DNA from 3 places in the Blautia stercoris genome. Region 2 is predicted to be linked to each of the others. Evidence: predicted binding sites of a transcription regulator. Region 2 holds the regulator's gene; each other region holds the start of a gene.

Region 1 (10,081 bases), on a different contig from region 2:
AAGCTGTCATCACATTTTTTAAAAAACACCAGATTGCCATGCTTTCTGTCTAAAACATGGCATATAAATGTACCACAAAGTGAAGGTTAAAAAGCCTTCATAAATATCTAACATAACTTTACAGGAGGAATTTTACTTATGATACAAGATATTTACCCACATATTTATCACAACGAATATACCCCTCACGAACCAAATCCTGAAGATATTGTTCTTCATTATAAAGACAACACTGTTTTTGTAAAAAAAGAAGAACAAACTATTTCGTTTTTAAAATTCTCTGAAGTTGTTTCCGTTTATCCAAAAGCAAAAGAAACATTTATCTATCTGTTTTCTATTGATAAGGTTTCTTATTATCTTATCCCTGAACTTCCAGAAGCTCTTTTTTCAAACTATCACTTTGAAAATAATCGTCTTTTCCGTACTGCACGACCAAAAGACCTCGCCTTTGCCGGAATCACCGGATGGCAGTTATTTACATGGTACAATGAACACAAATTCTGTGGAAAATGCGGTTCTCCAATGAAATCAGATACAAAAGAACGTATGCTTCACTGTCCGAACTGCAACACAATCGAATATCCAAAAATTTGTCCGGCAGTTATCACAGCAGTACGAAATGGAAACAAACTGCTTTTATCTAAATATGCGGGTCGTGAATACGTTCACTACGCACTGATTGCCGGTTTTACCGAAATTGGGGAAACCATTGAAGAAACCGTAAAACGTGAAGTAATGGAAGAAGTTGGATTAAAGGTTAAGAATCTGCATTTCTATAAAAGCCAGCCTTGGTCTTTTTCCGGAACACTGTTATTTGGATTTTTCTGTGATTTGGATGGAGAAGATACGATTTCTCTTGATGAAGAAGAACTTTCCATGGCAGTCTGGATGGAACGTGAAAATATTCCGGATGACCCGGAACAAATCAGCCTGACCCGTGAAATGATGACCGTCTTTAAAAACGGAGAAGATAAAAAATACTGTTAACTCTTAAATGAAACAAAAGTGCCCCTGAATTTTTCTACAAACTCAGGGACACTTTTTTATGGTTCACCTTATTATTTTGTCATTTCCATCATAATTTCATTGCTTCTTGCAACAAATTTTGTCATCTCTTCCGGAGTCAGCTGTCTATGCGTAATCACAGCTAAATCATATAACTGCTCGCATACCAGTTTGGTTAAATCTCCTTCTTTGTTTGCCAGCACATACTGCACCAGTTTATTATTTAAGTTTAATACCAGTGTTTCCTGTCCGCCAAACATAGAGGAATCCATGCCGTACATATTGTACATCTTCATCATTTCCTGCATACGACGGCTTTCTTCTGTCACTGTCATCATAGAAGAAACACTTTCGTTTTTCAGCTTTTCGGCTTTTACTGTCAGATTTTCTTTTCCTAATGCTTTCTTAAAGATTTCGCCTAACTCTTTGGTCTGCTCTTCTAAGTTTTCTTCGCCGTCTGCTTTTACAGATTCATTGATGTCTGCATCAATACGCATGAATTTTACAGTTTCTTTTTTCTGCTCTACATGAGAAATAAATGCAGAATCAATGTTATGCTTTAAGATGAGCGCATCCTGTCCCTCTTCTTTAAACATATTGATGTACTGGCTCTGCTGTACTTCGTCTGTTACATAATAAACCGTTGTTTTTTCCGGTTCTTTTCCTTCTTCAGCATCTTTTTTAATTTCTTCTGCTGTTTCTTCTTTATTCTCTTCGATTACTGTTTCAGCTTCCTCTTTTGCCTCTTCTTCTGTCTCATTTTCCTTTAAGTAATCTTCCAGAGTCAGGTATTTTCCATCCAGATTCTTATACAGGATATAATCCATCATTCTGTCTGAAAATTTAGTGTCTTTCAAACAGCCAAATTTGATAAACGGATTGATATCATCCCAGTATTTTTCATAAGTTTCACGGTCTGTCTTGCACATTCCGGAAAGTTTATCTGCCACCTTCTTACTGATATATTCAGAAATTTTCTTAACAAATCCATCATTCTGAAGAGCACTTCTTGATACATTCAGTGGTAAATCAGGGCAGTCAATCACGCCTTTTAACAACATTAAAAATTCCGGAATAACTTCTTTAATGTTGTCTGCAATAAATACCTGATTGTTGTATAACTTAATGGTTCCTTCAATGGATTCATATTCCGTATTAATTTTCGGGAAATATAAGATACCTTTTAAGTTAAACGGATAATCCATATTTAAATGAATCCAGAATAACGGCTCCTTATAATCCATAAATACTTTACGATAAAATTCTTTATATTCCTCTTCGGTACACTCATTTGGATGTTTCATCCACAGAGGCTGTGTATCGCTCAAAGAAACCGGTCTTTTGTTAATCTTAACCTGGTCTTTTGCAGGAGAAACTTCTACAACTTCTTTTTCTCCATTTTCATTTTCTTTTTCTTCTGTTTTGGCATCTTCATGAATATGCTCTACAACAACATCATCTTCTCTTAAGTCAGCTTCATCAATTGTTTCATATTCCTGCGGAGCATTTGCCTTGGAAAGATAAATCTCTACCGGCATGAATGAGCAATATTTTTCGATAACTTCTCTTGCACGGTATTCATTTGCAAACTCAAGACTTTCTTCATTTAAATGCAGGGTGATTTCAGTACCGACTTCTGTACGATTACTGTCTTCAAGTTCATACTCTGTACCACCATCACAAGACCAGTGAACTGCCTGTGCTCCCTCTCTGTAAGAAAGAGTATCAATTTCAACTACATCGGCAACCATAAATGCAGAGTAGAATCCCAGACCAAAGTGTCCGATAATCTGGTCTTCATTTGTTTTATCTTTATATTTTTCAAGGAACTGGGTTGCTCCTGAAAAAGCAATCTGAGTAATGTATTCTTCTACTTCATCTGCAGTCATACCAAGACCGGTATCAATGAATTTCAGGGTTTTTTCTTCTGGATTTACAATTACCTGAATCTGATTTTTATGATTTTCAGGAAATGTATATTCTCCCATTACCTCTAATTTTTTTAATTTTGTAATTGCATCACATCCGTTGGAAATTAATTCACGGAAGAAAATGTCATGGTCGGAATATAACCACTTTTTAATAATTGGAAAAATATTGTCACTGTTAATTGATAAACTACCACGCTTACTAGCCATGATATAAACATCTCCTTTTACTTTCTCTTTTTGCAGAAAACTTCTCTTTTCTGCTGCTAAAATCAATATTAATACTTAAAGAGTAAAAAGTCAAGAAAAAATTAGCACTCATTTTAGTTGAGTGCTAACAAATTTTTATAAATTTTCTAAACAAAGAATAAAATCTATGCAATTTCACAGGTGTTCGATTGGAACGTCAAAAAATAGTTATCTCAAAAACAAATGCAGGAATAAATTCTTATACTTTCGATAAGGAAGATAGCGAATCGGAATATCTATTTTACTTTTTCTTACAAGCAGACTCTTTTTATGACTAAACGTATCAAATCCCGCTTTTCCATGATAACTTCCCATTCCACTTGCACCGACTCCTCCAAATCCCATATAGGAAGTTGCCAGATGTACTATGGTATCATTGACACATCCGCCCCCAAAGGAAAGCTGTGAGAGCACCTGTTTTTTGACAGACTGCTCTTTTGTAAATAAATAGAGTGCAAGCGGTTTTTCCTTTTGTTTTACCAGATTTACGGCTCTCTCTATGGTTTCAAATCCAATCACCGGCAGAATGGGACCAAAAATTTCCTCCTGCATCACCGGCGCATCAAAGTCAGTTTCATTTAAAATAGTCGGTGCAATCTGCAAGGTTTCTTTTCGTCCATATCCTCCGCTTACAACCAGTTCTTCTTTTAACAGCTTCATCAGCCTTTCATAGTGATAACTTGAAATTATTTTAGGATAATCTTTGCACTTTAACGGTTCTTTTCCGTACATTCTGTGAATCCATTTACACATTTTTAAAATCAATTCTTCTTTTACGGATTCCTGAACCAACACATAATCCGGCGCAACACAGGTCTGACCACTATTTAAAAATTTTCCAAACACAATTCTTTTAGCCGCAAGATTTAAGTCCGCACTTTCTTCTACAATACAAGGACTCTTTCCTCCCAATTCAAGTACAACCGGTGTCAGCTGTTTTGCTGCCTGTTCCATAATCAGTTTTCCAACTCTTGGTCCGCCTGTATAAAAAATAAAATCAAATTTCTGCTCTAACAGCTTTTTATTTTCCTTTTCCCCGTCTTTGATTACAGCTACAAACTCTAAAGGAAATGCTTCTTCGATTATCTTTTTTATCATTTTAAAAGACACTGTCGATGCTCCAGATGGTTTTATCACGCAACAGTTTCCTCCTGAAATTGCATCAATAAGTGGCTGAAGACAAAGCAAAAACGGATAATTCCACGGTGCAATAATTAAGACCACACCATAAGGCTCTGCAATTACCCTACTTTTTGCCGGAAACTGAGCAAGGGGTGTCGGCACCCGCTTTTCTTTCATCCAGCCGGCCAGATGTTTTTTTACATAACGAATCTCATTTAAAAGAAGGCCTGTTTCTGTCATATAACTTTCAAACGCACTTTTATGCAAATCTTTTTTTAAGGCATCTGCAATTTCTCTTTCATGTTTTTTAATTATGATTTCAAGCCTGTTTAATGCGTTCTGACGAAATTGGATTGATTTTGTCGCTCCCGTCTCAAAAAAGTTTCTTTGCTCTTTTAAGACTTTTTCTATTTCCATGCGGTCTGCCTCACTTTCTTTTTTAATCACCCAAAATATTTAAAAAACAGGCAGTCTTTCCTAACGAAAAAACTACCTGCCTTCTTTTGCCTCTTAGCCCTCTACAATCAAATACTGACCATTTGGAAGGGCAAATACTTCACTGGCTTCTTCAAGTTCATTCATGGACATTTCATCGACATCCATACCATTTTCTTCAAAATATTCTTTTACTTCTTCTAAAGTGTCCACAACAACTGCCATGCAATCTTCCAAAAATGCTTCTGCTTCTTCCACAGTTTCTGCAACTGGCTCTGGAAACAGTTGTTCCTGATTTCTTAAAAACGTAATCAAGCACTCCTCACTAAATTCATTCATTCGTTTTTCCTCCTTAATCCTATCATCTTTTTTCCAAAAACCGTTTTCACGTGTTTTGTGCTCTTATCTCAAATCGAGATACTCCCTTTGAAACCTTAATGGTTTATGCTATCACACATTTTTATGCGCTTTTGCATAAGCCAGAATTTCTTCCGGTTTGTCTACAATTTTATCTGCATGATGTTCTTCCAGTTCTTTTCTTGGACGAAATCCCCAGGTCACACCAATTGTAAACATTCCTGCGGCATTTCCGGTATCCATATCTGTATTGGTATCTCCCATATAAAGACACTCTGAAGGTTTGGCATTGAACTCTTTCGCAATCGCAAGTGGTCCAAGTGGAGAAGGTTTTCTTGGAATTTCGGCAGTCTGACCCTGCACTTTATCAAACAATTCTTCTCCAAATATTTTATTTACCACATCTACTGCTGCATGATGTGGTTTATTTGAGCAGACACCTATCTTAATGCCTTCTTTTTTTAATCCATTTAACATCTCCACAATGCCGTCAAACGGCTTTACATGATAAAACGGGTCCTCTTCAAACCATTTACGGTAAATCTGTTTTGCTTCTTCATAATCAACTTTATCTATTCCGCCGGATGCCTCTAAAATTCTTCTTACCAGCTCATCTGCCCCATCTCCGGCAAAAAAATTATATCCTTCTACCGGCTGTTCTTTAAGTCCATAATGGCTCAGCAGACGGTTTCCCACTACCGCAATCGATTCTACCGTATCTGCAATTGTTCCGTCTAAATCAAAAATACATGCTTTTATCATTTGTTCTCCCAGTCCTTCCAGCTCATTCCCATATTTTTTACTTCCTGATATAATCTTGAAATCGGCATACCTACCACATTATAATAATCGCCTCTTATCTCTTTTATAAATTTTGCACAGAGTCCCTGAATTGCATAAGCTCCCGCCTTATCCATCGGTTCTTTGCTCTGTACATAAGTTTTAATTTCTTCTTCACTCATCGGATAAAATACAACTTCTGTCTTTTCAAAAAAAGTCTGTTTTGTCTCTGCCTGATTTTCTCTCACAAACAGACTCACTCCTGTATAAACAAAGTGAGAATTTCCCTGAAGCTTTTTTAACATCGACACCGCGTCTTCTTCATCTGCCGGTTTTCCAAGAATGTTTCCATCCACAGCAACTACGGTGTCCGCTCCAATAACGCAGACATCTCCTGTTGTTTTTGAAAATACGTCCTCTCCTTTTTGGCTCGAAAGCTCCATCACGACTTCTTCTGGATTCGTGCTTGTAATGACCTCTTCTGCTTCACTTTTACAGACTTCAAATACACATCCCATCTGAGTAAGCAGTTCTTTTCGTCTCGGTGAGCCACTGGCTAATAAGATTCTTTTCATATCTTAAGTTCTCCGTTGTTATTCTTTTGAATGTAAATCATTGCTTCTACATTCTTAACTCTTTTTTAGTATAATATTTCTTCGTCCTACATGCAATATCTTTTATTTGTAAAAAATTCATTTCACATTCTTGTTAAAATGTATTATAATGGTAATAATAAAAACAGACAGTTAGAAAGGACGTATGTATATGGGTAGTTTTTATAAGAAAGCTTTAGGATTTGGAGCACTTGGAGCTGCAGCTGGAGCCGTTGCATATTATCTCAAAAAACAAAAAGAAAAAGACCCTCAGCTTGAAGAGGATTTTGCAGATTTTCATGATAATATCAAAGAAACCGCTTCCTCTGCCGCAAACGTTGCTTCCCGCTTAAAAGAAAAAGTGGAACAAACCGTAGAAGAAACCGTTCAGAAAGTAAGAGAACATACGGATGATATCCTCGATGATTTAGATAAACTCGATGATGAAACTATCTTTGAGGATGACGAATTTTTTGATTCTCCGTCTGACACCTCAGAAGAGTTTGAATCTTCCAAAGAAGAAGAGGACTTCAAACCAGTCGAAGAAAGCAAAGAAGAACCAAAAGAAACAGAAACAGATAACGAAGCAGATAAAGAAAACGAAATCGAAAAAGAAGAAAGCAGTGAAGCCGCAGCGGATGAAAAAGATTCTGATACCGATGCTTCCAAAGAAATCGAACTTTAATATGAATTCACTCAAAGAAGAGTATTGTCTCAAATTCAATACTCTTCTTTTTTGTCCAAAAATCGTCAAATTTCGTTGATTTATTTTGCTAATCCGATAAAACTATGCTATGATAGGACTATTGGCAAAAACGTCCGATTTTCCCGTTTTTATTCATCAGACAGCCTAGTCCTGTATCAATGATATTTCATTAAATAACTTGTGTAAATTTCCATCTGCTACGTTGTCGTCAATCGCCGTAGCCACTACGGCTCATTCCTCTGTCTTGCAGATTGAAAATTTACCCTGCGTTATTTGTTTAAAAGTCAATGATACAGTACACTAAATTTTACTCAAAGGAGGATTTTTTCATGGAAAAAATATGGATTGCCGGTGCAAAAGGACACGTTGGCTCTGCCTTGTGCGATTTACTTGACTGTAGACATTATGAAATTCTGCCAACGGATTTAGAGGAAGTTGATATCACGGACCGTGAATCAGTCAGCAATTATGTTCGTGTCAGCCGTCCCGATGTTTTGATTAACTGTGTTGGTTTTGGTGATATTGCTTCTTGTGAAGCCCAGCCGGATAAGGCATATCAGGTTAATACCGTGGGTGCACGAAATCTTGCCGTACAGGCGCAGGCTATCGGTGCAAAGCTGATTCATCTGTCTACCGATGACGTTTTCTCTCATCATGCCAGACAGCCTTATAATGAATTTGAAATTCCAACCCCTTCCACCATTTATGGAAAAAGTAAACTTGCAGGAGAGCGTTTTGTACAAAATCTCTGTACCCGCCATGTTATCGTAAGAAGCAGCTGGGTCTACGGTATTGGAAAAGATTTTGTAAATACGATTCTAGAAGCCGCAAATAATCCTTCTGTCACTTCTATGGAAGTTGCAGAAAACGAATTTGCAAGCCCTACAAGTGCAACCGAACTTGCAAAAGTGATTGAACAACTGATTGATAATGACTGTCTTGGTATTTATCATGCAGTCTGCGGCGGATTTTGCAGCCGATTTGAATTTGCACAGGCGATTTTAAAGGCTATTCACGCAAAGGATAAGCTGACTTTAAAACCGATTTCTGATTCAGAAACTATCAATTATTCTGTTCTTGATAATATGATGCTTCGGCTTGAAAATTTTACTCAGCCGATATCCTGGCAGCAGGCATTAAAAGACTACATAAGAACTACAGGAGGAAATAACTAATGCCAAAAACCAAAAACACCAAAAAGAAACTCAGCCTGTCCACTCTGATTTTTACAGCTCTGCTTTTGGGTGCTCTTTTCGGAGTCGGACTTCATTATCTCATTCCTGCCGGACATATCCGTGATGATATCATAATCGAAGGCATGCTTTATGTTGTCGGTCAGGGATTTATCCGTCTGATGCAGATGCTCGTTGTTCCACTTGTTTTTTGTTCTCTAGTATGTGGAAGTATGGCGATTGGAGATACAAAAACACTTGGAAAAGTGGGGATCAAAACCGTACTGTTTTACTTATTTACCACCGCAATGGCCGTTACCGTTGCACTGAGTGTTGCTTCTCTCATTAATCCGGGACTTGGCGTCAAAGTAGACAACATCTCTACTTCTGAAGTTTCCCTTTCCGAAAGTAAACCACTGACAGAGATTCTTTTAAATATTATTCCAAAAAATCCAATTGAATCCTTAGCAACTGCCGATATGCTTCCAATTATCGTCTTTGCTTTATTTGTCGGTATCATGTTAGCAAAACTTGGTTCTAAAACATCTACCGTAGCCAATTTTTTCAGCCAGTTCAATGACATTATGATGGAAATGACTATGGTTGTTATGAGTGTTGCTCCTATCGGTGTTTTCTGCCTGATTGCACGTACGTTTGCAAATATCGGATTCAGTGCCTTTGTTCCAATGTTAAAATACATGGGCGCTGTTATTCTTGCACTTGCTATTCAGTGTTTTGGTGTTTATCAGATTTTATTGTTCTTATTTACACGACTTAATCCGATGCGCTTTATTAAAAAGTTTTTCCCTGTTATGAGCTTTGCATTTACCACTGCTACTTCAAATGCAACGATTCCTCTTTCCATTGACACTCTGCACAAAAAAATCGGTGTCAGCAAGAAAATCTCTTCTTTCACGATTCCACTGGGTGCTACCGTAAACATGGATGGAACTTCTATCATGCAAGGAGTTGCTGTTATTTTTATTGCACAGGTTTATGGAATTTCTTTAACTCCTTCTGATTTACTGACCGTTGTTGCAACAGCTACACTTGCTTCAATTGGAACTGCAGGTGTTCCGTCTGTCGGACTTGTCACTCTGGCTATGGTCTTACAAAGCGTTGGACTTCCAACCGAGGGAATTGCCTTGATTATGGGTATCGACCGTATTCTTGATATGCTCCGTACTGCTGTTAATATTACAGGTGATGCGGTCTGCACTACAATTGTTGCACATCAGGAAAAAGCTCTTGACCGTACTGTCTTTAACGAAAATTAAATATTCCAGCTCAAACAAAAATACAGGCTCCGCATCAGCGGTCAGCCTGTATTTTTCTAATATCTGAAAATCCTGTATTTTGCTGAACGATTTCCACATCAAGACCTTCATCTGCAAAATAGCCTTTTTCCTGTTAATCGACGCCTGAATCTTTATGCTCCCTCCGCCGGTATTATCCGGTTCAGGTCTAAGGGTCTAAAATGACTTCCCTGTTCTATTCTCAACCGGATTCCACCAATTCCCCTGTTATTCCTTTTCAAGCCTAATCTACTCTATACCTACAGTCAATACTCTTTTTTCCATATCCTGCTAAGAATCTGCAAAGCTTCTTTGATTTCTTCTTCTGTAAGCGTTGCATATCCAATTAACACAACTGCTTCTGTTTCTTTTTTTTCCTGTACAAAAAATTCAGATAAACCATAGACACGAATGCCTGCTGATTTTGCGCGCTCCACTG
Region 2 (10,081 bases):
GAAACCGGTTTTTGTTCGGGAATTGAAAATTATTCCAGACATTTATCCGGCTTAGAGCCGGGACAAGCACCATATACGCTCATGGATTACTTTGGAGATGACTATTTAATTATCGTAGATGAGTCTCATAAAACGGTTCCACAGATTCGGGGAATGTATGCCGGAGACCGTTCCAGAAAGACAACACTGGTGGATTATGGATTTCGTCTGCCATCGGCACTGGATAATCGTCCGCTTAATTTTGAAGAATTTGAAAGTAAAATTGACCAGATTTTATTTGTATCTGCTACACCGGGGGAGTACGAGGAACAACATGAACTCTTAAGGGCAGAACAGATAATACGTCCGACAGGACTTTTAGATCCGATGGTGGAAGTACGTCCGGTAGAGGGACAGATTGATGATTTGGTTTCTGAAGTGAATAAAGAAGTCGAGAAAGGAAATAAGATACTGATTACCACACTGACGAAACGTATGGCTGAGGAATTGACGGATTATATGAAAGATTTGGGAATCCGTGTGAAATACTTACATTCTGATATTGATACGTTAGAGCGGACACAGATTATCCGTGATATGCGTTTAAATGTATTTGATGTTTTGGTTGGAATCAACCTTTTAAGAGAGGGACTGGATATTCCGGAAATTACATTAGTTGCAATTCTGGATGCAGACAAAGAGGGATTCCTGCGTTCCGAGACCTCACTGATTCAGACAATTGGTCGTGCGGCAAGAAATGTAGAGGGACATGTCATTATGTATGCAGATGTGATGACGGATTCCATGAAGATGGCAATCAATGAGACGATGCGTCGCCGTAGTGTACAGGAGGAATATAATAAAGAACATCATATCACACCGCAGACTGTTAAAAAAGCGGTACGAGATTTAATCAGTATTTCCAAATCGGTTGCCGAGACAGAAGAAAAATTAGAGAAAGACCCTGAGTCTATGAGCAGAAAAGAATTAGAAAAATTAATTAAAGAAGTCGAGAAGAAGATGCGAAAAGCAGCGGCGGATTTGAATTTCGAGGCAGCAGCAGGGCTTCGTGACAAAATGGTGGAACTGAAGAAAAATCTGGAAGAAATGGATTGATTTCCGCTCGAAGTCAAGTGGATATTCGCAATCCGCTACACTGCTTGCTCATAACCAAATAGCTGCTACGCAGCTTATCAGAAGGGGCTTGCCCCTCCTGATACAAGCAAGTCCCCACCCCTGCTTATTGCTTTTCGCAATTGAAGCAGGGGACTTACTTGATTTGGTTAAAAAAATAAAAAAAATTTCGTAAAGCTCTTGACAAATAAATGGGTCAGTGCTATCTTAAGAGCATAGATGTTAGCACTCCACTACGACGAGTGCTAACAATTAAAAAAGAAGCAGAAAGGAGATTAAAATGGAAAGTGAATTGGATGAGCGAAAACGAAAAATTTTAAAAGCCATAATCCAGACCTACCTTGATACCGGAGAACCGGTTGGTTCAAGAACGATATCAAAATACACAGACCTGAATCTCAGTTCTGCAACCATCCGAAATGAAATGTCAGACCTGGAAGAACTGGGTTACATTCTTCAGCCGCATACATCGGCTGGAAGAATTCCTTCTGATAAAGGATATCGGTTATATGTCGATGAACTGATGAAGGAAAAAGAAAAAGAAGTTTCGGAAATTAAAGATTTGATGATAGAAAAGACCGATAAAATGGAAAAAGTATTACAGCAGGTAGTAAAAGTACTTGCAATAAATACAAATTATGCCACAATGATTTCCGGTCCGACCTATCACAGAAACAAACTTAAATTCATTCAGCTCTCTAAAGTGGGTGACAATCAACTGCTTGCGGTTTTAGTAACCGACAGCAATCTGGTAAAGAATCAGATGATTGATTTACAGGAGCCTATGAGTGATGAAACAGTTTTAAAATTAAATCTGCTTTTAAATACGCAGTTAAATGGTCTTACAATCGAAGAAATCAATCTGAGCATGATAACCCGGATGAAAGAACAAGCCGGTATCCACAGTGAAGTGGTTGGCAGTGTGATTGATGCGGTAGCTCAGGCGATTGCGGAAGACAAAGATGAGGTTGAAATCTATACAAGCGGTGCGACAAACATTTTCAAGTACCCGGAACTAGCAGATACCTCAAAAGCCAGTGAATTGATTTCAGCATTTGAAGAAAAACATGCGCTTGCGGATTTAGTAAAAGATTCGATGAGTTCAGAAGAAAACACAGGAATTCAGGTTTATATTGGAAATGAAAGTCCGGTACAAACCATGAGAGACTGCAGTGTAGTGACTGCGACTTACGACTTGGGTGAGGGCATGCAGGGAACAATCGGAATCATCGGACCGAAGAGAATGGATTATGAAAATGTAGTAGATAATCTGAAAACGCTGAAAACACAATTAGACCATATATTTAAGAAAACATAGAAAGGCGGAATGGATTCGTGTCAGAAGAAAAAGAATTATATGATGATAAAAACGATGATGTAACAGCCGAGACAGAAACAGAAGAAACCGAAGAAGTTACAGAAGAAAGCTGTGAGGCAGAAGAAAATTCTGAAGAAGCAGAAACAGAAGAAAAATCTGAAGAAAAGAAAGGATTTTTCAAAAAGAAAAAAGATAAAAAAGATGAAAAAATCGAAGAGCTGACTGACCGTGTAAAACGTCAGATGGCAGAATTTGATAATTTCAGAAAACGTACCGAGAAAGAAAAAGCTTCCATGTATGAAATCGGTGCAAGAGAAATTATTGAAAAGATTCTTCCGGTTGTAGATAACTTTGAAAGAGGTCTTGCAGCAGTTCCGGAAGAAGAAAAAGACAGTCCGTTTGCAGACGGAATGACAAAGATTTACAAACAGATGATGACTGTATTTGAAGAAATGGGTGTCAAAGCCATTGATGCAGTCGGAGAAGAATTTAATCCGGATTACCACAACGCAGTAATGCATGTGGAAGATGAAGAAGCCGGAGAGAATGTAGTAGTAGAAGAGTTCCAGAAAGGATATCTCTATAAAGACCATGTCGTAAGACACAGCATGGTAAAAGTAGCAAATTAATCAATTATATCTGATTTTTAAAATCAGATTTCATCTTATAAATTGATAGAAAACTTGGAATTGATATAGGAGGAAAAAATCATGAGCAAGATTATTGGTATTGACTTAGGTACAACAAATAGCTGTGTAGGTGTTATGGAAGGTGGACAGCCAACTGTTATCGCAAATGCGGAAGGCGCAAGAACAACACCATCTGTTGTGGCATTTACAAAAACAGGTGAAAGATTAGTCGGTGAGCCGGCAAAACGTCAGGCAGTTACAAATGCTGACAAAACAATCTCTTCTATCAAGAGACACATGGGTACAGATTACAGAGTAACAATTGATGATAAGAAATATTCTCCACAGGAAATTTCCGCAATGATTCTTCAGAAACTGAAAGGTGATGCAGAAAACTATCTTGGTGAAAAAGTAACAGAAGCTGTTATCACAGTTCCGGCATATTTCAATGACGCACAGCGTCAGGCAACAAAAGATGCCGGTAAAATCGCAGGTCTTGATGTAAAACGTATCATCAACGAGCCTACAGCAGCAGCACTTGCTTACGGTCTGGATAACGAAAAAGAACAGAAAATCATGGTATACGACTTAGGTGGTGGTACATTTGATGTTTCCGTTATTGAAATCGGTGACGGTGTTATCGAAGTATTATCTACAGCTGGTGATAACCGCCTTGGTGGTGATGACTTTGACCAGAAGGTTGCAGATTACATGATTTCTGAATTTAAGAAAGCAGAAGGTGTAGACCTTTCCGCAGATAAAATGGCAATGCAGAGAATCAAAGAAGCAGCAGAAAAAGCGAAAAAAGAACTTTCTTCTGCAACAACAACAAATATCAACCTGCCATTCATCAGCATGAATGCAAATGGACCTCTGCACTTCGATATGAACCTGACAAGAGCAAAATTTGATGAATTAACACATGACCTTGTAGAAAGAACAGCAGAACCGGTTCGCCGTGCATTATCTGATGCAGGAATCAATGCTTCTGAATTGGGTCAGGTACTGTTAGTTGGTGGTTCTACACGTATCCCGGCTGTACAGGATAAAGTAAAAGCCTTAACAGGAAAAGAACCAAGCAAGAGCTTAAACCCGGATGAATGTGTTGCACTTGGTGCATCTGTGCAGGGTGGTAAACTTGCCGGAGATGCAGGCGCAGGTGATATCCTTCTTCTGGATGTTACTCCACTGTCACTGTCTATCGAGACAATGGGTGGTATCGCTACAAGACTGATTGAGAGAAATACAACCATTCCTACAAAGAAGAGCCAGATTTTCTCTACAGCAGCAGATAACCAGACAGCAGTAGATATCAACGTAGTTCAGGGTGAAAGACAGTTCGCAAGAGATAACAAATCCCTTGGTCAGTTCCGTCTGGATGGAATCCCGCCAGCAAGAAGAGGTGTTCCGCAGATTGAAGTTACATTCGATATCGATGCAAACGGTATTGTAAATGTTTCCGCAAAAGACCTTGGAACAGGAAAAGAACAGCACATCACAATTACAGCTGGTTCAAATATGTCTGATGATGAAATCGATAAAGCAGTCAGAGAAGCCGCTGAGTTCGAAGCTCAGGATAAAAAACGTAAAGAAGCAGTTGATACAAAGAATGATGCAGACGCTATGGTATTCCAGACAGAAAAAGCAATGGAAGAAGCTGGCGATAAATTAGATGCAAATGATAAAACAGCAGTAGAAGCTGACTTAAATGCATTAAAAGAAATCCTGAATGGCTGTGCAAACACCGATGAGATTACAGATGCCCAGATTGCTGACATCAAAGCAGGTAAAGAAAAACTGATGCAGAGTGCACAGAAACTCTTTGCTAAAATGTACGAAGGTGCACAGGGAGCAGCAGGTGCTCAGGCAGGTCCGGGACCAGAGGCAGGTGCAGGCGCAGGAGCAAATGAAGCTTATGGCGATGATGTAGTTGACGGAGATTACAGAGAAGTATAAAATTGTCAGTAAATAAAAGATATGGGGCATGGGGTGCTGACAGGCGCTCCATGCCTAAATGTGTGTATAGAAAGGATTAAAACCAATGGCGGATAAGAGAGATTATTATGAGGTGCTTGGTGTCGACAGAGGCGCAGATGATTCTACCATAAAAAGTGCATATCGTAAGCTGGCAAAAAAATATCATCCAGACGTAAACCCAGGTGATAAAGAAGCAGAGAAAAAATTTAAAGAAGCTTCCGAAGCTTATGCAGTATTAAGTGATGCAGAAAAGAGAAAACAGTATGACCAGTTTGGACATGCCGCATTTGAAAATGGCGGTGGCGGAGCCGGCGGATATGGTGGCTTCAGCGGATTTGACGGCGCAGATATGGGTGACATTTTTGGAGATATTTTTGGAGATTTATTCGGCGGCGGTGGTCGTAGAAGAACGAATAATGGTCCAATGAAGGGCGCAAATGTCAGAGCCGGAGTTCGTGTTACATTTGAAGAGGCAGTCTTTGGATGTGAAAAAGAACTGGATTTAAATTTAAAAGAAACCTGTGAAACCTGTCATGGAACAGGTGCAAGACCTGGAACACAGCCGGAGACCTGTCCAAAATGTCATGGAGAAGGTCAGGTTGTCTATACACAGCAGTCTATGTTCGGAATGGTTCGGAATGTTCAGACTTGTCCGGATTGTCAGGGAACCGGTAAAATCATTAAAGATAAATGTACCGATTGCCATGGTACAGGATATGTGTCCAAACATAAGAAGATTCAGGTAAGTATTCCGGCCGGTATTGACAATGGACAGAGTATCCGTATCCGTGATAAAGGTGAACCGGGAACAAACGGAGGACCAAGAGGAGATTTGCTTGTAGAAGTTATGGTAGCTCGTCATCCGATTTTCCAGAGACAGGATATGAATATCTTTTCTACTGCACCAATTACTTATGCACAGGCAGCACTCGGTGGAGAAGTCCGCATCAGTACGGTAGACGGAGACGTTATGTACGATGTCAAACCCGGAACGCAGACCGATACCAAAGTCCGCTTAAAAGGAAAAGGTGTACCGTCCCTTAGAAATAAAAACGTACGTGGTGACCATTATGTTACACTGGTTGTTCAGGTACCAACTAAGTTAAATGAAGAGGCAAAAGAAGCACTTCGTAAATTTGATGCCGCCTGCGGAAATCGTCCAAAAGAAGAAAAAGAAGAAACTCCGGAAAAGAAGAAAAAAGGCGGATGGGAAAAATTCAAAGAAACCATTAAAGAAACATTTGAAGATTAGTAAAAAGAGAAGAAAATTTGTGATTGTTTCACATTTTTTCTTCTCTTTTTTTCGTTGCAATCTAAAAAAATTTCCCTTATAATAGGAATGTTAAATAGATAAAGTGGGAGAGTTTATGAGAAAATGGGCAGCATAGTGGTTCTAAAGCAGATGGTGATGATATTTGCGCTGATTATACTTGGATATTTCATGTATAAAAGGAAGTTTGTATCAGAAATGGTGATGAAGGATTTATCAGCAATTGTTGTAAACATCTGCTGCCCTGCAATGATTCTTGCAAGTGTGTTTCAGGATATGTCAGATATTTCCAGAAAAAATGTAGGGATTGTAACGGGAATTGGTATTGTGTATTATGTTCTGTTGATTGTGTTTGGTTATGCATTTGTAAAGATTTTTCGGGTACAGACGAAGGAAAAAGAAGCATATGTTTTGATGAGCACGTTTGGAAATGTTGGATTTATCGGATTTCCGGTATCACTCGCAATTCTTGGACATAAATCAATTTTGTATGTGGTGATTTTTAATTTTCTGTATAATATTTTTATCTTTACATTTGGGATTGCATTGGTAAGAAAGGGAACAGAAGGCGATAAAAAACAGTCCTGGACAGATATTTTTACACCCGGTTTTGTCTGTTGCATTTTTGCATTTTTGATTTACTGGTTTCAGCTTACCGTTCCGGAGACGCTTCAGAATATCGTAACTTACTGTGGAAATGCCTGTACGTTTCTTTCTATGATGGTAATCGGAGCATCTGTAGTGGGGTTAAATCCGAAAAAAATAATTGAAAATCGAAAGCTTATGCTATTTGAATTATTGCGGTTTCTGGTCTTACCGGTTTTAATTGCAATTTTGTTAAAACCAATTCTTCCAGATTATATTATGCGTGCAACCATTATTTTAATGTTGGCTCTTCCAACCGGAAATATGCCGGTTATGTTAGCGGAACAATATAATAAAGATGCACATACAATATCAGAGGGAATTATTTTGTCGACTGTATTATCGGTAGTGACAATAACGATTGTATTTATGTTTGTATAAGAGAGTATAGATAAAGAAAGGAAAGACTAACTATGAAGTGGAATAAAATTACTTTGGAAATCAGAGAAGAAGTAGAAGATATTGTCATTTCCACCCTTGCGGACATCGGGCTTGAAGGTGCGGAAATTCAGGACAAACAGCCGTTATCCGAACAGGATAAAAAGCAGATGTTTGTAGATATTCTTCCGGATATGCCGGAAGATGATGGGGTTGCATATCTGAATTTTTATCTGGATGAGGATGAAGATGTCAATGCAATGCTTGAAAAAGTAAAGGCAGAATTAGAAGAGTTAAGAATGTTTGTAGACATCGGTTCCGGAATGATTACACTTTCCCAGACCGAAGACAAAGACTGGATTAACAACTGGAAACAGTATTTCAAGCAGTTTTATGTAGATGATATCTTGATTATTCCATCCTGGGAAGAAGTAAAAGAAGAAGATAAAGACCGAATGATTATTCATATTGACCCAGGTACAGCGTTTGGAACAGGTATGCATGAGACCACACAGCTTTGTATCCGTCAGTTAAAGAAATATGTGACAAGCGAGACAGAACTGCTTGATGTCGGAACAGGAAGCGGAATTTTATCGATTGTAGCATTGAAATTAGGAGCAAAACATGCAGTCGGAACAGACCTTGATCCTTGTGCAGTTCCGGCAGTAGAAGAAAATAAAGAGGCAAATGAGATTCCGGTAGAAGCTTTTGACATGATGATTGGAAATATCATTGATGATAAAGAAGTACAGGATAAAGTTGGCTATGAAAAATATGATATCGTAGTTGCTAATATTTTAGCAGATGTATTAGTTCCACTGACTCCGGTTATCTTAAATCAGATGAAAAAAGGTGGAATTTATATTACATCCGGTATCATTGACGACAAAGAAGAAACTGTTGTAAATGCGGTAAAAGCAGCCGGTCTTGAAGTGTTAGAGGTTACACATCAGGGAGAATGGGTGTCTGTTACGGCCAGAAAAAATTAAGGAGCAAAAAATGTATCGTTTTTTTGTAGAACCGTCTCAGGTAGAAGAAACGGTCATTCGCATCTGTGGCAGTGATGTCAATCATATCAAAAATGTACTGCGGATGAAAACCGGAGAGGAAATCCTGATTAGTACCGGAGAGACAATGGAATATACGTGCTACATCGAAGAATTTTTAGAAGATGAAGTTACTGCGCATATCATGTATGCACAGGAAGCAGGATATGAACTTTCTTCTAAAATCTATCTGTTTCAGGGACTTCCAAAGTCAGACAAAATGGAATGGATTATTCAAAAGGCAGTAGAGCTGGGTGTGCATCAGGTGATACCGGTGGCAACTAAGCGAGCAGTTGTGCGTCTGGAGGGAAAAAAAGAGGTAAACAAGCAGCGTAGATGGCAGGCAATTTCGGAAAGTGCGGCAAAGCAGTCCAAACGTATGTATGTGCCGGAAGTCAGTCATGTGATGAGTTTTAAAGAAGCCCTTGCTTATGCAAAAAATCTGGATGTGATTCTTTTACCTTATGAGCGTGCAAAAGGGATGCAGGAGACAAAAGCAATCATAAACAGTATAAAACCAGGTCAGTCGATTGGAATTTTCATAGGACCGGAAGGTGGTTTCGATGAAAAAGAAGTCGAACAGTCAATGGATGAGGGTGCAAAAGCAATCACTCTTGGAAAACGAATTTTACGAACAGAAACAGCGGGATTGACAGTGCTTTCAGTTCTGATGTTTGCTTTGGAGGAATAAAATAAAATGGAAGCATATCTTGATAATTCAGCAACCACACAATGCTTTGAAGAGGTAAGAGACATTGTAGTAAAAACTATGATGGAAGATTATGGAAATCCCTCTGCAATGCATAAAAAAGGCGTGGAAGCAGAACAGTATGTAAAAGATGCGACAGAAAAAATTGCAAAAACTTTAAAAGTTCAGGAAAAAGAAATTTATTTTACATCAGGCGGAACAGAATCCGATAACTGGGCACTTGTTGGATGCGCTTATGCAAATCGCAGACAGGGAAAACACATTATTTCTACCGTGTTTGAACATGCAGCAGTTTCAGCACCGCTTGCAGCATTAGAGGAACAGGGATTTGAAATAACAAAAATTCCGGTTGATGCAAACGGAATTCTTTCGATGGAAAAACTGGAATCTGCAATCCGTCCGGATACAATTTTAGTTTCTACGATGTATGTCAATAATGAGGTAGGAGCAGTTGTTCCGGTGGAAGAGATTGGAAAGCTGGTTCATGAAAAGAATCCGAAAACAATTTATCATGTAGATGCAATTCAGGGTTATGGAAAATTCCGTATCTATCCAAAACGGATGGGAATTGATTTGTTATCTGTAAGCAGTCATAAAATTCATGGACCAAAAGGAGTTGGATTTTTATATGTAAATGAAAAAATAAAAATTCAGCCGATGATTCTTGGCGGTGGACAGCAAAAAGGCATGCGTTCCGGTACAGATAATGTTCCGGGAATTGCAGGGCTTGGAGTGGCAGCGAAGAAGATTTATGAAGATTTCGATGAAAAAATTGAACAGTTAAGGGAAAATAAACTGTATCTTGCAAAGAGACTTCAGGAACTGGACAATGTCTTTATCAATGGTCCAAAACCAGAAGATGGAGCACCTCATATTTTAAATGCAAGCTTTGTCGGAGTCAGAAGTGAGGTTCTGCTTCATACCTTAGAAGAAAAACAGATTTATATCTCAGCGGGAAGTGCCTGCTCCAGCCACAAAAGAGCCGCAAGTGCAACT
Region 3 (10,081 bases), 280 kb from region 2:
CACGATGCTATATGCTGTTTTTCCCTCATTTTTTCCTGTTTTTTTGTTTATTTTTACTATTTATTTTACATTTGACACATTCGCAAATTTATTCTATAATAAACTCAGATAATCATTTTACATTTGTAACAATCCAATTATTGTTTTAGAACTGAAAAGGAGATTTTATTATGTCAAAACGTGTGACGATACAAGATATCGCTGATGCTCTTGGACTATCAAGAAATACCGTCTCAAAAGCCATCAACAACACAGGAGTCTTATCTGATTCAACCAGAAAAAAAGTGTTACAAAAAACGGTAGAAATGGGCTATAAACAATTTACCTATATGAACCCGGAACAACTTAAGTTTTCCCCACAAGAAGCAACTCCACAAAAGTCTCATGGTGAAATTGCAATCCTAACCTGTGCTCCGCTCGATAATTTTCATTTTTCTTCTACAATGTTAGATAAGCTTCAAAGAGAAACCACTCAACTTGGCTATAGCATTACGATGCACCGCGTAAGCAATGAAGAACAAGCCAACTACCAGCTTCCCATTTCGTTTCATCCTGAGAATGTCTGTGGCATTATCTGTATTGAAACTTTTAACTATGACTACGCAAAAATGATTTGCGATCTGGATATTCCGGTTTTATTTGTAGACCATCCGGTACTTATGGGAAAACCTCTTCCTGCTGATCGTTTACTTATGAATAACCAGGATGAAATTTTTGCCTTCGTTCGTGAAATGAAAAAATGTGGCAAAACAAATATCGGATTTATCGGCGAGCAGTTGCATTGCCAATCTTTTTTTGAACGCTGCATGGCTACTCGTAATGCACTCTATATAAATTCGCTTCCAATTAATGAAGAGTTTTTTATTATAGACGCTCCAAAAGACACACTCACAGATTATAAAACTTATCTTTTTAACTATATTCAAAATTTAAAAGAACTTCCTGATGTTTTTGTCTGTGCAAATGATTTTATTGCTTTTGATCTGATGCAAATATTAAGACAATTAAATATTCAAGTTCCGGAGGATATTTGTCTATGTGGCTTTGACGATTCTCCTGCTGCTAAACTTATCACTCCACCGCTTACCAGTATCCACATTCACAATGAAATTCTTGGAGTTTGTGCAATAGATTTATTGCTCTCCAGAATAAAAGATCCGACTTTAAATTATCGAACCGTTTATACCGAAACAAACATTGTATACCGAGAATCCGTAAACATTGCTCCAACCAAGTAAAGGAGAATATTATGAATCAGATTTTTTCAATTGATAATCGTTTCATCCAGCTTTTAAACAAAATTTTTTGTGCTGCATGGCTCAATATCCTTTGGTTTTTATGTTGTATTCCTGTTTTTACAATCGGTGCCTCGACAACTGCCCTTTATTATGTTTCATTCAAACTCGTACGCAATGAAGAAGGCAATATTACAAAGCAGTTCTTTACTGCATTTCGTTCTAATTTCAAAAAAGCCACACTGATCTGGCTCCCTCTTTTGGGGCTTGGCATCCTATTTGGAATTGACGGCTATGTGCTTTATCATATTCGTCTGGAAAATGTATTCTGGACTTTATGCGGTGCAGTGCTCATCTGTGCCGGAGTTGTATACCTCATCGTTTTACTGAATGTTTTTCCATTATTTGCACGATTTGAAAATACAATTCCTGCAACTTTTAAAAATGCACTTGTCATGGGACTGCGTTATCTGTTCTGTTCTATTTTGATGGCAGTTGTTTATTTTGTTATTTACTATGTTATAATCAATATTTTCACACCATTTGTTGTTTTTGGACAAGGACTCGGAGCACTTATCTGCTCCTGGCTGATTCTTCCGATTCTGGAACGACTTGAAAATAATAAGGATGATGTTCTATGAAAGCATTAAAACAACTTCACGGAAAAGCAAAACTTCAATATCTTTGGGATTATTACAAACTGCCTTTTATTATTATTTGCATCGTACTTTATATTCTTGTTTATAATATCCACGGACAGCTTGTAAAAAAAACAACTGTTCTCTCGATTGCATTTATTAATGTTAATATGAGCGAATCTCTCTCTCAGCATCTGACCAGTGATTTTTTAGACTTTGAACATTTATCTGCAAAGAAAAATGAAATCTGTACTTATGACAATTTACTGATACAGGAGAATCCGGACTCGGAAAACTTAGAATACGCTTATGCATCAAGCACCAGACTTCTTGCTGTAATTGACGCAAAAAAAATAGACCTCGTATTTATGAATCGAGAAGCAATGGAACAATTAAATAAAAAAGGATATCTCTCTGACAGTATCAATGTCTCGGATTTTCCACTTTTAAAAAATGCAAAATTTGATGGGGATATCTATGTTGGAATTATCAAAAATGCTCCACATAAGGATGAATGTCTTAAATATCTTGATTTTATAAAAAAAACAGCTCCGGAAACTTAATTCCGAAGCTGTTTTTTTCTTTCTACACTACTACTTCCACTATCGTCTTTCCCCTATTTATCTTTATTTAAAAGGAATGTTTTTAACCTTCAATGGAAATATATTTATCTGTTTCCACTGCCGGTTTCGCTTCTTTCTTCGGTACGAACAGGGTCAGCATACCATGTTCAAAGTGAGCTTTGATGTCTTCCTGTTTCACATCTTCTCCCACATAAAAACTACGTTCACAGGCGCCTGAATAACGTTCACGTCTGATGTAACGACCGGTTTCTTTTTCTTTCTCGTCTTTATCAAGTCCTTTTGCTGCTGCTATGGTCAGATAACCATTTTCAAGTGCTACTTTGACTTCATCTTTCTTAAATCCCGGCAGATCCATTTCAATGGTATAACCTTTTTCAGTTTCTTTGATATCTGTTTTCATCATATTTTTGCTATGATGTCCATACAGTTTCTTTTCAATGTTTTTCTGTTCTTTGCTGTTATCAAAAAATGGGAATTCCCAAAAGTCATCAAATAAATTTTCTCCAAAAATACTAGGCATCAACATAAGTCATCTCTCCTTTTTTATCTCAAAATCTTAATTGCTGTTTACCTGTTTCTTTTTTGGAACTTAGGTCAAACCAGAGGGGAAAGACTTTTTCATTTTTCTTTGTCTCTCTTTATTTCCCTCTTCCTTTGTTCTAGTTGTACTATAGCACGTATTATTAGCACTGTCAAGAGGTGAGTGCTAATTTTTTGTGAAAATTCTGTGAACCCTGCAGACAGAAGAAACATCACAGTCAAAATAACGTAGAAATCCGTCAGAATAAAGGACGAAATTTTCTCTCAAATACATTATAATAAATTTTATAATAATTTATGGGGGATTTTTATGAAAAATATAGTTTCAACCGGTAAAGATGACTTTTACCGGCAAATGTTTCGGCTGACACTTCCGATTATCATCCAAAATCTGTTAAGTGCAGCCGTCAATTCCGCCGACGTAATCATGCTCAATTATGTCGGACAATCCGCAATTTCCGCAGTTTCTTTAGCTGCCAGTTATTCTAATATCCTGTTTATGGTATATTATGGACTTGGCACAGGTGCATCGCTTTTATGTGCACAATACTTTGGACAAAATAATTTACAGGCGATTCACGCAATCGAAGGAATTGCCCTTCGTTTTTCAATCGCAATTTCCGGTGTCGTTGCCCTGATTGCATTTACGATGCCAAACCGCATGATGCTAATCTTTACCTCTGACCCGGAGTTAATATCCATCGGCTCTTCTTATTTAAGAATCATGGGAATTACTTATTTATGCTGGGGCGTGACCGAAGTTTATCTTGCAATTCTGCGAAGTATCGGACGGGTAACCATCAGTATGGCATTAAATATGCTTGCTTTTGTTTTAAATGTTATTTTAAATGCGGTCTTTATTTTTGGTTTATTTGGACTTCCAAAACTCGGAGCAGCCGGTGTTGCCATTGCAACTGCTTTTTCTCGACTAATCGAACTAATTGCCTGCATCATTGTTTCTTTTCTGAGTAAAAACGTAAAACTAAATCCGGCTTATATGTTTATCCATAGTAAAGTTTTATTAAACGACTTTATTAAATTATCACTTCCGGCACTTGGAAACGATGTCTCATGGAGTGTAGCCTTTTCCATGTATTCTGTTATTCTTGGACATTTAGGTACCGATGCTGTAGCTGCTAATTCTCTGGTTACAGTAGTCCGTAACATTGGTTCCGTGTTCTGTTTTGCGATTGCCAGTGCAGGAACCATTCTGCTTGGCAATGTTATGGGAAAAGGTGACTTGGAAAAATCTAAAGTTTATGCATCCAGAATGTTAAAAATGACTGTGATTGCCGGAGCAATCGGTGGTGTCATCGTACTGACAATCACACCTTTTGTAATGAGATTTGCCTCTCTAAATGATCAGGCAATGCACTACTTAAAATATATGCTCTTAATTAACACTTATTATATTATGGGTTCGGCTGTAAATACCGCACTCATTGCCGGAGTATTCCGAGCCGGTGGTGATACCAAATTTGGATTAATCTGTGATACCATTGATATGTGGGTTTACGCAGTTCCACTTGGATTCTTCGCTGCCTTTGTACTAAAACTTCCGGTTCTCTGGGTTTATTTCTTATTATGCACAGATGAATTTGTGAAATGGCCTTGGGTACTGCATCATTACCGTCAGGGTAAATGGGCACAGAATATTACAAGAGAAAATTTATTTGACTGAATTAATCAGGCAACAAATTGGATTACGAATATCCATTTGTTTGAAATCAAAACCGCCCTGTGCATCTCAACTCCAACGAAGTGCACAGGGCGATTTTTTAATTTATTTTAATTTTGTTTAAAGAGGAATCTGCTTATCCTTCAATGGAAATATATTTATCTGTTTCCACTGCCGGTTTTGCTTCTTTCTTTGGTACGAACAGAGTTAACATACCATGTTCAAAGTGAGCTTTGATGTCTTCCTGTTTTACATCTGCTCCTACATAAAAGCTACGTTCACAGGCACCGGAATAACGTTCGCGTCTGATGTAACGACCGGTTTCTTTTTCTTTCTCGTCTTTATCAAGTCCTTTTGCTGCTGCTATGGTCAGATAACCATTTTCAAGTGCTACTTTGACTTCATCTTTCTTAAATCCTGGCAGATCCATTTCAATGGTATAACCTTTTTCAGTTTCTTTGATATCTGTTTTCATCATATTTTTACTATGATGTCCATACAGTTTCTTTTCAATGTTTTTCTGTTCTTTACTGTTATCAAAAAATGGGAATTCCCAAAAGTCATCAAATAAATTTTCTCCAAAAATACTAGGCATCAACATAAGTCATCTCTCCTTTTTTATCTCAAAATCTTAATTGCTGTTTACCTGTTTCTTTTTTGGAACTTAGGTCAAACCAGAGGGGAAAGGCTTTTTTATTTCTTTGTCTCTCTCTATTTCCCTCTTCCTTTGTTCTAGTTGTACTATAGCACATATTATTAGCACTGTCAAGAGGTGAGTGCTAATTTTTTGTGAACATTCTGTGAAAATTCAAATAAAAAACTAACTTCCACCTTTAGCCTTTTTATTCTACATTGTAAACTTTAGATATGATAAAATTTTTCTTGCCCTCGGGTTACCCTAGTATATTAATATTTCTACTATACGGACACACTAATATAACATTTTATTTTGGAGGTAGCTCATGAAAGATTTTATTTATGAAGGGCCAGTCCGCATCATCTATGGTGCTGGTCAGTATAAAGAATTAAAAGAAAATCCTCATGACCGCAAAAAACTAATGGAAATTATTGATTCATTTGGACCGATGCAGTCACTGTTTATGGAAATTACAACAGAAAAACTTGCTGATATCATAGAAGAAGCAATTGAGGGATTAGCATAAAAAATCAGAAAAAAAGAAGTTCAGAGCTGGCACTCCGAACTTCTTTTTACTCACTTAGAGTATAATCGCATTTCTTAGCTATACTTATTATATGTCTTTTCTTATCAAAAATCAAATGCCCACCCTTCATTTGCTTCTTCCTGCCATTTGTGCTATTCTGAAAAACAAAAAGGAAGCCCTATTATGATTTTAATATTCATCATTCCCATTTATATTTTATTAAACGCCTACATCCTGCACCGAATCCATAAATGGCTGACTGCATGTTCTGAGCGTTTTCATTCCAAATGGTTTGTTGTGCCTTATCTTACTATTTATTCTCTGCTGGCGCTTTCTCTGCTTTTTGCATTTTTACTGCCTGCCTCTGAATTTCAGGTACTTGTAAAGCGAATCAGCAACTACTGGCTTGGCACATTTTTATATTTATTAATGTTTATTGCAGTCGCAGATATTCTCCGGCTGATTTTAAAACAAATTACTGGAAAAATACATGAGTTTTTCTTTTGTAAAGCCGGCTATGTATTTGTTGGACTTCTGCTTACCGCACTTATCTGCGGTATCAGCGCTTATGGAATTTTACATTCCAAACACGTAAAAGTGACGCCTTATGATATTACTGTAGAAAAATCCTGCGCCGGACATGATTCTTTAAAAATCGTTCTCGCTGCAGATTTGCATCTTGGTTACAGTGTCGATGACAGGCAGATGCAGCGCATGGTAAAGAAAATCAATGCACAAAATGCAGACCTTGTTGTATTTGCGGGCGACGTTTTTGACAACGAATATGAAGCCGTTCAAAATCCAGATAAAATTGCCAAAACACTTTCTACGATTCAAAGTACTTATGGCTCTTATGCTGTGTTCGGAAACCATGATGTGACAGAACGGCTCTTAGGTGGATTTTCAGTTACATCAAAAGAAAACGAAGTCCGTGACCCGAGATTTGAAAGTTTTCTAAAAGATGCCGATATCACTCTTCTCGATGATGAAGTCACCTGTATTGACAATGCCTTTTATCTCGTTGGTCGAAAAGATATTCAAAAACCAGGAGACGGCACAACGAACCGAAAAACTATCGAAGAACTGCTCTCGAACGTAGATAAAACCAAACCTGTTTTTGTCCTGGAACATCAGCCAAAACAACTTGAAGAACTTGATAATGCCGGCGTAGATATGCAGTTATGCGGTCACACTCACGATGGACAGATTTTTCCCGGAAATCTAACGGTAAAATTATTCTGGGAAAATCCCTGCGGTTACTTAAAAAAAGGTAATCTGAACAGCATTGTAACTTCCGGAGTCGGTGTCTGGGGTCCGGCAATGCGGGTTGGAACAGACAGCGAAATCTGTACGATTACGGTGTATTTTTCCAATTATTAATAATTTTAGTGTGCATCGGAGGTTATCTCCAATATACAACTTCGTACGAACCCTTCCTGATATGCACAAAAAAGTTCCAGAATAGTTCTTAAAAAAACTAAACTGGAACTTTTTATTTCTATTTCATGCGCTGGATTGCAGTTTCACGACCAAGTGTACAACGAAGTTCCGGTACAAATGGTCTGGAAGTCAGATGCACCATCCAGGTTTCTCCATTTGGCAAATCCACATAACTTGCATGACCGGATTTCTGAAGTTTGCTCTCTGGATTGTAGTAACGTGGTTTTAAATGATCCCAATCTGCACGTTCGTTATAATTTCCTGGTGCAGAAGTTAAAATCGGATTGCATGGGTCTGCCTCATAAGGTCCGTATACGTTTTTAGAACGACCCATTGTCACACTGTGATAATATCCTGTATCACCTTCGGCACACATAATGTAATAATAATCACCATGTTTGGTCAGATGCGGAGCCCAGATTCCCTTTGCACTTGGCAGTTTTTTCAAATCAGAGTCATCGGCATTTGTCAGCGCATGAGAATATAATTCCCATTTTTTCATATCTTTTGAATGATAAATCGGAATCCCTGGAAACCACTCAAAAGAAGAAACGGCAACGTAAAAGTCATCCCCTTTACGACAGATACATGGGTCTGCGTGGAATCCTGGTAAAATTGGATTATGAATCATAACTTTATTTCCTCCTGTATATTTCAATGTACTTTTTTACTTTTGGAATGTTTTGAAAGTACATTTCAAAAGTACATTTTATCTTTACTTGGAAATAAAATAACTGATTTTTTTGGATTTTTAAATATAATTTTTTATCGTATCTCTCGATAAAACATCAAAGGGAACGTGAAAATCCATTTTTTTCACATTCCCCTTTGCATCATTTACTTACACAAACTTTCTACTTCTTCTTTTTTAGGAATTGCCGGAATTCCACCTCTTCTCTGCACACACAATGCCGCCGTTGCATTGCCATACTTTGCACACTTTTTAAGTTCTTCCCATGTAAGCTCTTCAATTTTTTTATTTTGTTTTAGATACTCACTTTAAAAGCCTCCCCAGAAAGAATCTCCAGCCCCTGTCATATCAATCGCTTTCACTTTAAATCCTGGTAGTTTCTCCTGTCTCTGTTTTGTTGCAAGAAGAACCCCTTCGCTTCCAAGCGTCACAGCCACTAACTTTGGTCCTATATCAAGAAGTATTTTAACTGCCTGACTATAATCTTTATTTCCTGTCAGCAAAACTAGTTCTTCATCTGACACTTTCATCACCTCAACATAAGGTATCATGGATTTCATCTGTTCTACAGCAGTTTCTTTTCCCATAATGATGCCCGATAATTAGGGTCATAAGAAATAAGTGCACCTGATGATTTTGCTATTTTTACAGCTTCTATTGTTGCTGTTCTTGCCGGTTCATCTGTCAATGACAACGAACCAAAATGAAATACCTTACAATCTTCAAGCAATTTCTGATTTAACTCATCTGCACAAAACTGTGTGTCTGCACTTTGTTTTCTGGAAAAAGAAAACTGACGCTCCCCACTTTCCGCAATCTCTACAAAAGCAAGAGTTGTAAAATATCTTTCATCCTAAATCAGATATTTTGTTCCGATTCCTTCTTCCTCCAAAGTTTTTTTCAGAAAATTCCCATGCATATCCGTTCCGACTTTACCGATAAATTCCGTGCGATACCCCATACGTGAGGCTAGAGTTAAAAGATTTGCCGGTGCGCCACCAGGATTTTGCTCAAACAGCTTTTTTCCTGAATCACTTTTTCCTGCCTCTGTAAAATCAATCAAAAGTTCTCCTAAAGCGACAATATCAACCTCTTTTGCCATTTTTCAAGTCCTCCACAATTTCATTATAGCGTTTTTTATTCAGACGATAGAAAAACAGAACAATTGCTGTAACAATCCACAAAATTCCAGGTATCGTTGAAAATGCATGTTTCATAATTGCAATTACTTCCGGATTCTGTGTCTGATTTGCCACATATCCATATTTTCCAAGTAATGCTGCAAGAAACGCAGTACCTACTGCCATCCCAACTTTATTTCCAAGAGAAACAAAGGCATACTGGAATCCATCATTTCTAAGTCCTGTTTTCCACTCACCATATTCCACGCAGTCTGGAATAATGGCATAAATTGCAGTATTAAATCCTGAAAAGAAAAATTGTGTAATACCGGCTAATGCATAAAATGTGATTGGTGATTCTTTTACATTAAAGAAATACATAGCAAGCATTGCGATACCTGTAAGTAATGCAAAAATAGAAGCTGTTCTTCCTTTATTATTTAACTTACGGAATACTGGCTGGAAGCATGCTGCACCAATAATAGAAGGAATAATAATGCACATTGAATAGGTGGTATAGTAAGAAGCATTTCCCTCAACATAAGTAAAATAATACAAAATATCAGCATTTCTTCCATACAATGTAAATCCAAACAATACCTGTCCAACCAGTGCAAGCAGATATGGTTTATTCTGCATAACTGCTTTCAGCTGTACTTTAATTGAAATTTTCTCTTTTTCAGGGATTGTTACCTGTTCTTTTGTCTTTGCAAAGCAGAAGAAATGACAGGCTGCAAAGATACATCCATAAATAATCGCAACAAGCAGATAGCCTTTTTTGGCACTACTGCTTCCTAGCTTACTAATCAAAGGCACTGTCACAATATTAATAATTCCGATTGCAATCATCGCTGACACGGAACGGGAAGTATTAATTTTTGCACGTTCATCAATATCCTGTGTCATAGCTCCACAAAGTGTTCCGTACGGAATATTTACACAAGTATAGCCTAATACCAGAAGGCAATATGTAATTACCATATAAACGATT

Evidence for each region. The regulator HrcA, encoded in region 2, represses chaperone genes, less so after heat shock. The targets are predictions, from matches to a motif close to TGTTAGCACTCNNNNNNNNNGAGTGCTAACA.
Region 1: a site for HrcA is predicted at 3,243-3,273, ahead of htpG (molecular chaperone HtpG). Genes of this name have one in related genera too.
Region 3: a site for HrcA is predicted at 5,430-5,460, ahead of ACYQ2D_RS08460 (Hsp20/alpha crystallin family protein). Genes of this name have one in related genera too.

Annotation. Positions count from the first base shown of each region.
Region 1 covers NZ_BAAHYF010000003.1:69,540-79,620, reverse strand. Annotated here, with positions in the region: gene ACYQ2D_RS16365 (DUF5721 family protein) at 1-53, shown strand, start outside; gene nudC (NAD(+) diphosphatase) at 139-987, shown strand; gene htpG (molecular chaperone HtpG) at 1,059-3,143, opposite strand; gene ACYQ2D_RS16350 (aldehyde dehydrogenase) at 3,351-4,748, opposite strand; gene ACYQ2D_RS16345 (hypothetical protein) at 4,815-5,078, opposite strand; gene ACYQ2D_RS16340 (HAD family hydrolase) at 5,190-5,858, opposite strand; gene ACYQ2D_RS16335 (Maf family protein) at 5,855-6,451, opposite strand; gene ACYQ2D_RS16330 (hypothetical protein) at 6,642-7,154, shown strand; gene rfbD (dTDP-4-dehydrorhamnose reductase) at 7,505-8,350, shown strand; gene ACYQ2D_RS16320 (dicarboxylate/amino acid:cation symporter) at 8,350-9,624, shown strand; partial or broken gene ACYQ2D_RS16315 (ABC transporter substrate-binding protein) at 9,659-9,748, opposite strand; gene pdxR (MocR-like pyridoxine biosynthesis transcription factor PdxR) at 9,909-10,081, opposite strand, start outside.
Region 2 covers NZ_BAAHYF010000001.1:1,468,907-1,478,987, reverse strand. Annotated here, with positions in the region: gene uvrB (excinuclease ABC subunit UvrB) at 1-1,095, shown strand, start outside; gene hrcA (heat-inducible transcriptional repressor HrcA) at 1,394-2,431, shown strand; gene grpE (nucleotide exchange factor GrpE) at 2,449-3,060, shown strand; gene dnaK (molecular chaperone DnaK) at 3,142-5,016, shown strand; gene dnaJ (molecular chaperone DnaJ) at 5,102-6,289, shown strand; gene ACYQ2D_RS07070 (AEC family transporter) at 6,413-7,333, shown strand; gene prmA (50S ribosomal protein L11 methyltransferase) at 7,366-8,319, shown strand; gene ACYQ2D_RS07060 (16S rRNA (uracil(1498)-N(3))-methyltransferase) at 8,330-9,067, shown strand; gene ACYQ2D_RS07055 (cysteine desulfurase family protein) at 9,074-10,081, shown strand, end outside.
Region 3 covers NZ_BAAHYF010000001.1:1,746,753-1,756,833, forward strand. Annotated here, with positions in the region: gene ACYQ2D_RS08435 (LacI family DNA-binding transcriptional regulator) at 171-1,238, shown strand; gene ACYQ2D_RS08440 (YesL family protein) at 1,250-1,876, shown strand; gene ACYQ2D_RS08445 (hypothetical protein) at 1,873-2,436, shown strand; gene ACYQ2D_RS08450 (Hsp20/alpha crystallin family protein) at 2,519-2,983, opposite strand; gene ACYQ2D_RS08455 (MATE family efflux transporter) at 3,308-4,678, shown strand; gene ACYQ2D_RS08460 (Hsp20/alpha crystallin family protein) at 4,812-5,276, opposite strand; gene ACYQ2D_RS08465 (hypothetical protein) at 5,638-5,838, shown strand; gene ACYQ2D_RS08470 (metallophosphoesterase) at 6,022-7,218, shown strand; gene ACYQ2D_RS08475 (family 43 glycosylhydrolase) at 7,337-7,909, opposite strand; partial or broken gene ACYQ2D_RS08480 (carbohydrate kinase family protein) at 8,116-9,071, opposite strand; gene ACYQ2D_RS08485 (MFS transporter) at 9,055-10,081, opposite strand, start outside.